Regions from separate parts of the Citrobacter sp. CRE-46 genome, predicted to be linked through region 2. Evidence: predicted binding sites of a transcription regulator. Region 2 holds the regulator's gene; the other holds the start of a gene.
The links. Region 2 encodes Fur, which represses iron uptake genes when iron is present. Its sites were predicted from a motif close to ATAATAATGAGAACNACTATCAA; they were not measured.
Positions count from the first base shown of each region.

Region 1: feoA (ferrous iron transporter A) is a predicted target of Fur. The motif match lies at 1,372-1,394, and genes of this name have one in related genera.

Region 1 is NZ_CM184341.1:357,985-362,374, reverse strand. It holds gene AC534G_RS01690 (Tex family protein) at 1-1,129, shown strand, start outside; gene feoA (ferrous iron transporter A) at 1,505-1,732, shown strand; gene feoB (Fe(2+) transporter permease subunit FeoB) at 1,751-4,069, shown strand; gene feoC ([Fe-S]-dependent transcriptional repressor FeoC) at 4,081-4,317, shown strand; partial or broken gene AC534G_RS01670 (Rpn/YhgA-type helix-turn-helix domain-containing protein) at 4,329-4,390, shown strand, end outside.
Region 2 is NZ_CM184341.1:3,636,900-3,641,289, forward strand. It holds gene ybfF (esterase) at 1-494, shown strand, start outside; gene ybfE (LexA regulated protein) at 623-910, shown strand; gene fldA (flavodoxin FldA) at 1,066-1,596, shown strand; gene fur (ferric iron uptake transcriptional regulator) at 1,886-2,332, shown strand; gene tcuR (tricarballylate utilization LysR family transcriptional regulator TcuR) at 2,460-3,386, shown strand; gene tcuA (FAD-dependent tricarballylate dehydrogenase TcuA) at 3,484-4,390, shown strand, end outside.

The DNA.
Region 1 (4,390 bases), 2.0 Mb from region 2:
GAAACAGTTCCCGCAAGTCACCGCGCAGAAAGTAATCGTCAGCGAAGCCGGCGCGTCAGTGTACTCCGCTTCTGAGCTGGCGGCGCTGGAGTTCCCGGACCTTGATGTTTCGCTGCGTGGGGCGGTGTCTATCGCCCGTCGTCTGCAGGATCCGCTGGCTGAGCTGGTGAAAATCGATCCGAAATCTATCGGCGTGGGCCAGTATCAGCACGACGTAAGCCAGACGCAGCTGGCGCGTAAGCTGGATGCGGTAGTGGAAGACTGCGTAAACGCCGTCGGCGTGGATCTGAACACCGCCTCCGTACCGCTGCTGACCCGCGTGGCAGGCCTGACGCGCATGATGGCGCAGAACATCGTGGCCTGGCGTGACGAGAACGGCCAGTTCCAGAACCGTCAGCAACTGCTCAAAGTCAGCCGTCTGGGCCCTAAAGCCTTTGAACAGTGCGCGGGCTTCTTGCGTATCAATCACGGCGATAATCCGCTGGATGCCTCCACCGTTCACCCGGAAGCCTATCCGATTGTGGAACGCATTCTGGCCGCCACCGAGCAATCGCTGCGCGATCTGATGGGCAACAGCAGCGAACTGCGCAATCTGAAAGCCGCCGATTTTACTGACGAGCGCTTCGGGGTACCGACCGTCACCGACATCATCAAAGAGCTGGAAAAACCGGGTCGCGACCCGCGTCCTGAATTCAAAACCGCACAGTTTGCTGATGGCGTAGAAACCATGAACGATCTGCAACCGGGGATGATTCTGGAAGGGGCCGTCACCAACGTCACCAACTTCGGCGCGTTTGTCGATATCGGCGTACACCAGGACGGTCTGGTGCATATCTCTTCACTGTCGAATAAGTTCGTCGAAGATCCCCACACCGTGGTGAAAGCGGGCGATATTGTGAAGGTGAAAGTGCTGGAAGTAGACCTGCAGCGTAAGCGTATCGCGCTGACTATGCGTCTGGATGAGCAGCCAGGTGAAACCAACGCGCGTCGCAGTGGTGGAAATAACGATCGTACTCAGGGCAATCGCCCGGCCCCAAAAGCCGCGAAACCTCGTGGCCGTGACGCTCAGCCTGCGGGCAACAGCGCCATGATGGATGCGCTGGCAGCGGCAATGGGTAAAAAGCGCTAAGTTTAAACCATGTGCCGGATAGCGGTGTAAATACCGTATCCGGCATATTTACTATATTATCTTCTCTCTTCCTCATTATATTTATCACTTCATTAACAGATGAAACCTTAATTAAACATTAAGGATTTCAATAATTGCTAGCGCGAATCATTCGTCCCCAACCAGAATAAATATTGAGGAATATCAAAATTGGCTCAAATTATTATCTAATTGTACATTCCGTCACACTTATTCTATTGATGATAGAAACCATTCTCATTATCATTGGTTTGTTGATTATTTACTCTTTCCTTACGTTGGCTAATCATCTGGTCTCATGCCGCCCTGTCGCCCCATGAGGTAATCACCCAGTTAGCGAGATATAAGTAGGTCCCTATGCAATTCACTCCTGACAGTGCGTGGAAAATTACCGGTTTTGCCCGTGAAATCAGCCCGGCTTATCGTCAGAAACTGTTGTCACTTGGCATGCTACCCGGCTCATCCTTCAACGTGGTACGCGTCGCCCCGCTCGGCGATCCTATCCATATTGAAACGCGTCGCGTAAGTCTGGTATTGCGTAAAAAGGATTTGGCGTTATTAGAAGTGGAAGCGGTGTCCTGTTAATACAGTGAGTCTATAAAAATGAAAAAACTAACCATTGGTTTAATTGGTAATCCTAATTCCGGCAAGACAACCTTATTCAACCAGCTCACCGGCGCGCGTCAGCGTGTAGGCAACTGGGCTGGCGTTACCGTTGAGCGTAAAGAAGGTCATTTCGCCACGACGGACCATCAGGTCACGCTGGTCGACTTACCCGGCACCTATTCACTGACGACAATCTCGTCGCAGACCTCTCTTGATGAGCAAATCGCCTGCCACTACATTTTAAGCGGCGACGCGGATCTGTTGATCAACGTGGTCGATGCCTCAAACCTTGAGCGCAACCTCTACCTGACGTTGCAACTGCTTGAGCTGGGCATTCCCTGTATCGTCGCTCTGAACATGCTGGATATTGCTGAGAAACAGCAAATCCGTATCGATATCGACGCCCTCTCCGCCCGTCTTGGCTGCCCAGTGGTTCCGCTGGTCTCCACCCGCGCCCGCGGCATTGAAGCGTTGAAGCTGGCGATCGATCGCTACAAGGAAAACGACACCGTCGAACTGGTGCATTATGCCCAGCCGTTGTTGCAGGAAGCGGATTCCCTCGCCGATGCGATGGCCAAAGATATGCCGCTTAAACAACGCCGCTGGCTGGGCCTGCAGATGTTGGAAGGCGATATCTACAGCCGTGCCTACGCCGGTGAGGCCGCGCAAAACCTCGATGCCGCCATTGCGCGTCTGAGTGAAACAATGGACGATCCGGCGCTGCATATCGCCGATGCGCGTTACCAATGCATCGCCGCAATCTGCGATACCGTCAGTAATACCCTGACGGCAGAGCCGAGCCGTTTCACCACCGCGGTGGATAAAATCGTCCTTAACCGCTTCCTCGGGTTGCCGATTTTCCTGTTCGTGATGTACCTGATGTTCCTGCTCGCCATTAACATTGGCGGCGCACTGCAGCCGTTATTCGATGTGGGTTCCGTGGCGCTGTTTATTCATGGTATTCAATGGATTGGCTATACGCTGCACTTCCCGGACTGGCTCACTATCTTCCTGGCGCAAGGTCTTGGCGGCGGGATTAACACCGTGCTGCCGTTGGTGCCGCAAATCGGCATGATGTACTTGTTCCTCTCTTTCCTTGAAGACTCCGGTTACATGGCGCGCGCTGCGTTTGTGATGGACCGTCTGATGCAGGCACTGGGACTGCCGGGAAAATCGTTTGTCCCGCTGATCGTCGGCTTTGGCTGCAACGTACCGTCGGTGATGGGCGCCCGTACGCTGGATGCGCCACGTGAACGTCTGATGACCATCATGATGGCGCCGTTTATGTCCTGCGGCGCACGTCTGGCGATTTTCGCCGTCTTTGCCGCGGCTTTCTTTGGTCAGAACGGCGCGCTGGCGGTCTTCTCGTTGTACGTACTGGGTATCATCATGGCGGTGCTGACCGGCCTGATGCTCAAACACACCATCATGCGTGGCGAAGCAACACCGTTCGTCATGGAGCTGCCGGTGTACCATGTGCCGCACATCAAGAGCCTGATTATTCAGACCTGGCAACGTCTGAAAGGCTTCGTGCTGCGTGCCGGTAAAGTGATTATCATCGTCAGTATTTTCCTCAGCGCCTTTAACAGCTTCTCGCTAAGCGGGAAAATCGTCGATAACATCAACGACTCTGCTCTGGCTTCCGTCAGCCGCGTCATCACCCCAGTCTTCAAGCCGATTGGCGTCCACGAAGATAACTGGCAGGCAACCGTCGGTCTGTTCACCGGTGCGATGGCAAAAGAGGTGGTTGTCGGAACGCTGAACACGCTTTACACCGCAGAAAACATTCAGGAAGAAGAATTCAATCCGGCAGATTTCCACCTCGGTGACGAGCTGTTCAGTGCGGTGGATGAAACCTGGCAAAGCCTGAAAGACACCTTCAGCCTGAGCGTTCTGGCCAACCCTATTGAAGCCAGCAAAGGCGACGGCGAGATGGCTACAGGCGCAATGGGCGTGATGGGCGAGAAATTTGGCAGCGCCGCCGCCGCGTACAGTTACCTGATTTTCGTGCTGCTGTATGTCCCGTGCATTTCAGTGATGGGTGCTATCGCACGTGAATCCAGCCGTGGCTGGATGGGCTTCTCGATCCTGTGGGGCCTGAACATCGCCTATTCACTGTCGACGCTGTTTTATCAGACCGTCAGTTACAAAGCGCATCCGACTTACAGTCTGGTGTGCATCTTAGCCGTCATCCTGTTTAACATCGTGTTGCTGGGTCTGCTGCGCCGTGCCCGCAGCCGGGTGGATCTCTCACTGCTGTCAACCAACAGAACGGCTAGCTCCTGCTGTTCCAGTACCACTGGCGATTGCCACTAAGGTCGTCAACGATGGCATCGCTTATTCAGGTTCGTGATTTACTGGCGCTGCGGGGGCGTTTGGAGGCAAAGCAAATTAGCCACACGCTGCATACCCCGCAGCCAATGATTGACGCCATGCTGAATCAGTTAGAAAAGATGGGCAAAGCGGTGCGGATTCAGGAAGATGCCGATGGGTGTCTGTCCGGAAGCTGCAAGAGTTGCCCCGAAGGTAAAGCCTGCCTGCGCGAGTGGTGGGCTTTGCGCTAGTTTGCCGCTCCTGCCGGATGGCGCTATTGGAGCTCATCCAAAAACATATTCGTAAACGCGATTTGATAGGGTT
Region 2 (4,390 bases):
CCGTCATGGCGTTAACCGCGTTAGCCCCTGATCGTATCGATCGGCTGGTGGCTATTGATATTGCGCCGGTTGACTATCAGGTACGCCGTCACGATGAGATTTTTGCGGCAATCAATGCCGTAACCGAGGCACAAGCGTCCTCGCGCCAGCAGGCAGCAAGCGTCATGCGCCAGCATCTGCAAGAGGAGGGTGTTATTCAGTTTCTGCTGAAATCCTTTGTTGACGGCGAGTGGCGCTTTAACGTTCCCGTATTATGGGATCAATATCCCAATATCGTCGGTTGGCAAACCCTCCCGGCATGGGAGCACCCGGCATTGTTTATTCCAGGCGGTAACTCCCCTTATGTCACCGAAGCGTATCGCGAGCAACTGCTGGCACAATTCCCGCAGGCTCGGGCGCACGTTATCGCAGGCGCGGGGCATTGGGTACATGCGGAAAAACCTGAAGCAGTGCTGCGGGCCATCCGTCGTTATCTGAACGAACCGGCTAACTGATTAAAAACTCAGCGTCCGTGCGCGATTACGCGCGTGGGCGTTGGCGTGCCTCTCCTGCTGATGTATTATGGCGCGCTATCCATCCGGGCGGACGCCTGGCTGATTGTTTCCCCGAAGTCACCAAGATCATGGCCAAAGAACAAACGGACCGTACGACATTAGATCTGTTCGCGCAGGAGCGTCGCCCGGGACGACCCAAAACTAATCCGCTCTCGCGTGATGAACAGTTACGTATAAATAAACGTAATCAGCTTAAACGTGACAAAGTTCGCGGGCTTAAGCGTGTCGAACTGAAACTGAACGCTGATGCCGTTGACGCGTTAAACGAGCTGGCCGAGGCGCGCAACATGAGTCGCAGTGAACTCATCGAAGAGATGCTGATGACCCAACTCACCGCATTGCGCGGTCAGGCATAGTCTGAATTTCTGCTCTAAATCATAAATCGTGTAGCACAGAGTGCAGTCCCGCGTGTTTGCTGTTTCCGCATGCCTGACTGTTCTGCTATGATTGCCCTTATCCGTGGGCAATGCGCCACCACCATTTCAATAAGTTTCAAGAGGTTATTTTACTCATGGCAATCACTGGCATCTTTTTCGGCAGCGACACCGGTAATACCGAAAACATCGCAAAAATGATTCAAAAACAGCTTGGTAAAGACGTTGCCGATGTACATGACATTGCAAAAAGCAGCAAAGAAGACCTGGAAGGGTATGACATTCTGCTGCTCGGCATTCCAACCTGGTACTACGGTGAAGCGCAGTGTGACTGGGACGATTTCTTCCCTACCCTCGAAGACATTGATTTTAACGGCAAACTGGTTGCATTGTTCGGCTGCGGCGACCAGGAAGATTACGCAGAATATTTCTGCGATGCGTTAGGCACAATTCGCGACATCATTGAGCCACGCGGTGCCACCATCGTCGGTCACTGGCCAACGGCGGGTTATCACTTTGAAGCGTCCAAAGGCCTGGCTGACGACGACCACTTTGTCGGTCTGGCTATCGATGAAGATCGCCAGCCGGAGCTGACCGCTGAACGTGTAGAAAAATGGGTTAAGCAGATCTCAGAAGAACTGCACCTCGACGAAATCATCAATGCCTGATTTCGCGCGGCGTAGATCTTCATCTGCGCCGCATCAATAGATAAAACCAATCAAAATAATTGCTACAAATTTGTAACTTTTTCGTCTGACCCTGTACAATGGCTGGATGCCAATCGGGTGTTGCACAGTGTGTTTGTCGGCGATACCACGTTTTGATTAACAATATATGCCAGAGACTTGCTGTTTTCATTTAACCATGGCAGTTCTATAATGATACGCAATTTCTCAAGTGCAATTTCTGTCACTTCTGTTAATGAAGTGAATCGTTTAGCTACAGGACAGATTCCGCATGACTGACAACAATACCGCATTAAAGAAGGCTGGCCTGAAAGTAACGCTTCCTCGTTTAAAAATTCTGGAAGTTCTTCAGGAACCGGATAACCATCACGTCAGTGCGGAAGACTTATACAAACGCCTGATCGATATGGGTGAAGAAATTGGTCTGGCGACCGTGTATCGTGTGCTGAACCAGTTTGATGATGCCGGTATCGTGACCCGCCACAATTTTGAAGGTGGTAAATCCGTCTTCGAACTGACTCAACAGCATCACCACGATCACCTCATTTGCCTCGACTGCGGCAAAGTGGTCGAGTTCAGCGATGATTCCATTGAAGCGCGTCAGCGTGAGATTGCGGCTAAACATGGTATTCGCTTAACCAACCATAGCCTCTATCTTTATGGCCACTGCGCCGAAGGCGATTGCCGCGAAGATGAGCATGCGCACGACGGCAAATAATGTGACGCTTTCTGAAAAGCCAACCATCCGGTTGGCTTTTTTTATGGGCCAAATTTGACCATCCCCCTCTTCCTTCTACGTCAATGTTGCTTTAATGTAAAAATCAATTGCCATTCGGAGAGTTGAAATGGAACTTCGTCAACTACGCTATTTTGTGCGTGTTGTAGAAACCGGCAGCATGGGTAGCGCGGCGCTCGATCTCAATATCGGTGTTTCGGCACTCAGTCAGCAAATGACGCGCCTGGAAAGCGAACTTGCTATTCGTCTGCTTCAACGCACCTCGCGCGGTGTGACGCCCACCAGCGCCGGACTGGCTTTTTACTCCCAGGCGCAGCTGGCGCTCCGGCATGCAGACGATGCAATCCTCGCCGCGCGTGAGGCCCGACTTTCCGGACACGTCAGCGTCGGTATGGCCCCCAGTACCGCTTCCGTTCTCGGCATGCCATTTATTCACGCCATGCGGGAAAGCTATGCTGATGTTCGCCTGCATGTGGTGGAAAGTCTCTCTGGCAACCTGGAACGAATGATTAATACCCGCCAGATTGATCTGGCTGTCGTGTTTCAAAAAGAAAAGATCCTGCGCTGGAGCGCCAGACCGATTCTTGAAGAACGGCTGTTTTTGATTGGGACCCATGCCCTATTGGCTGATATTGTCGACGACAATATTGCTCCAGCCCAGTTGGCAAATATTCCATTGATCATGCCAAGCCCGGGACACGGTCTGCGCGGCAGGCTGGATGCCATCTGCCAGGAACACGCGCTAAATATTGAGATCGCTACTGAAATTGATGGTCTGGCGTTACTGATGCGCGCCGTACGCAGTGGCATTGGCGCCACTCTTCAGCCCGGTGCGGCGATCTCCCATCTCGATAAAGAAACTCTAAGAGTGATCGGCGTCTATAATCCGATACTTAGCCGCCCTAACTTTCTGGTCAGCCTCTCTGACGATGAACTTACCCCGGCAGGCCTTGCCGCCCGTGTGGTGCTGACGAAAGTGATGCATCAACTGGTGGAAGCAGGAAGCTGGCCTGGCGCTACTCTTTACAATAACTAAAGTACCGTTTAGCACCACATCATAGCGCCCGCACAAGCTGTACGTATACATTTCAATTACAAATTTAACAAATAGTTAAATGGTAATGGAGTATACGATGGTTGATGTTCTGGTGATTGGTGGTGGTAATGCCGCGTTATGTGCTGCCTTGACCGCCCGGGAGCAAGGAGCTTCGGTACTCCTGCTCGAAGCGGCCCCCCGGGAATGGCGCGGAGGAAACTCCCAACACACGCGTAATTTACGTTGTATGCATGATGCGCCGCAGGATGTGCTGGTGGACAGCTATCCTGAAGAAGAATTCTGGCAAGATCTGTGGCGCGTCACGGAAGGGAATACCAACGAAGCGCTGGCGCGTCTGGTGATCCGTACCTCTTCACAATGCCGCGACTGGATGCGCCAGCACGGCGTTAACTTTCAGCCTCCTCTCTCTGGCGCTTTACACGTGGCGCGAACCAACGCCTTTTTTATGGGCGGTGGAAAGGCCCTTGTGAATGCCTATTATCGCAGCGCAGAAAAGCTGGGAGTGCAGATCCGCTATAACACCCCGGTTCAGGCGCTTGAACTGCGTAATGGCGAGTTCGTGGCGGCGCTGGCAGGCGAAGAGCGCATCACCGCTAAATCCTGCGTACTTGCCGCTGGCGGTTTTGAGTCTAACCGCGAATGGCTACGAGAAGCATGGGGAGAGAACGAGCGCGGCGAATGGCCAGCGGATAACTTCCTGATTCGCGGCACGCGCTTTAACCAGGGCGTACTGCTCAAATTTATGATGGATGCCGGAGCCGACATTATCGGCGATCCCTCCCAGTCACACTGCGTGGCCATTGATGCCAGAGCGCCATTATATGACGGCGGGATTTGCACCCGCGTGGACTGCGTCTCGCTCGGTATAGTGGTGAACCGGGACGCTGAGCGCTTTTATGATGAAGGTGAAGATTTCTGGCCCAAACGCTACGCCATCTGGGGACGTCTGGTCGCTCAACAGCCAGGGCAGATTGGCTACTCCA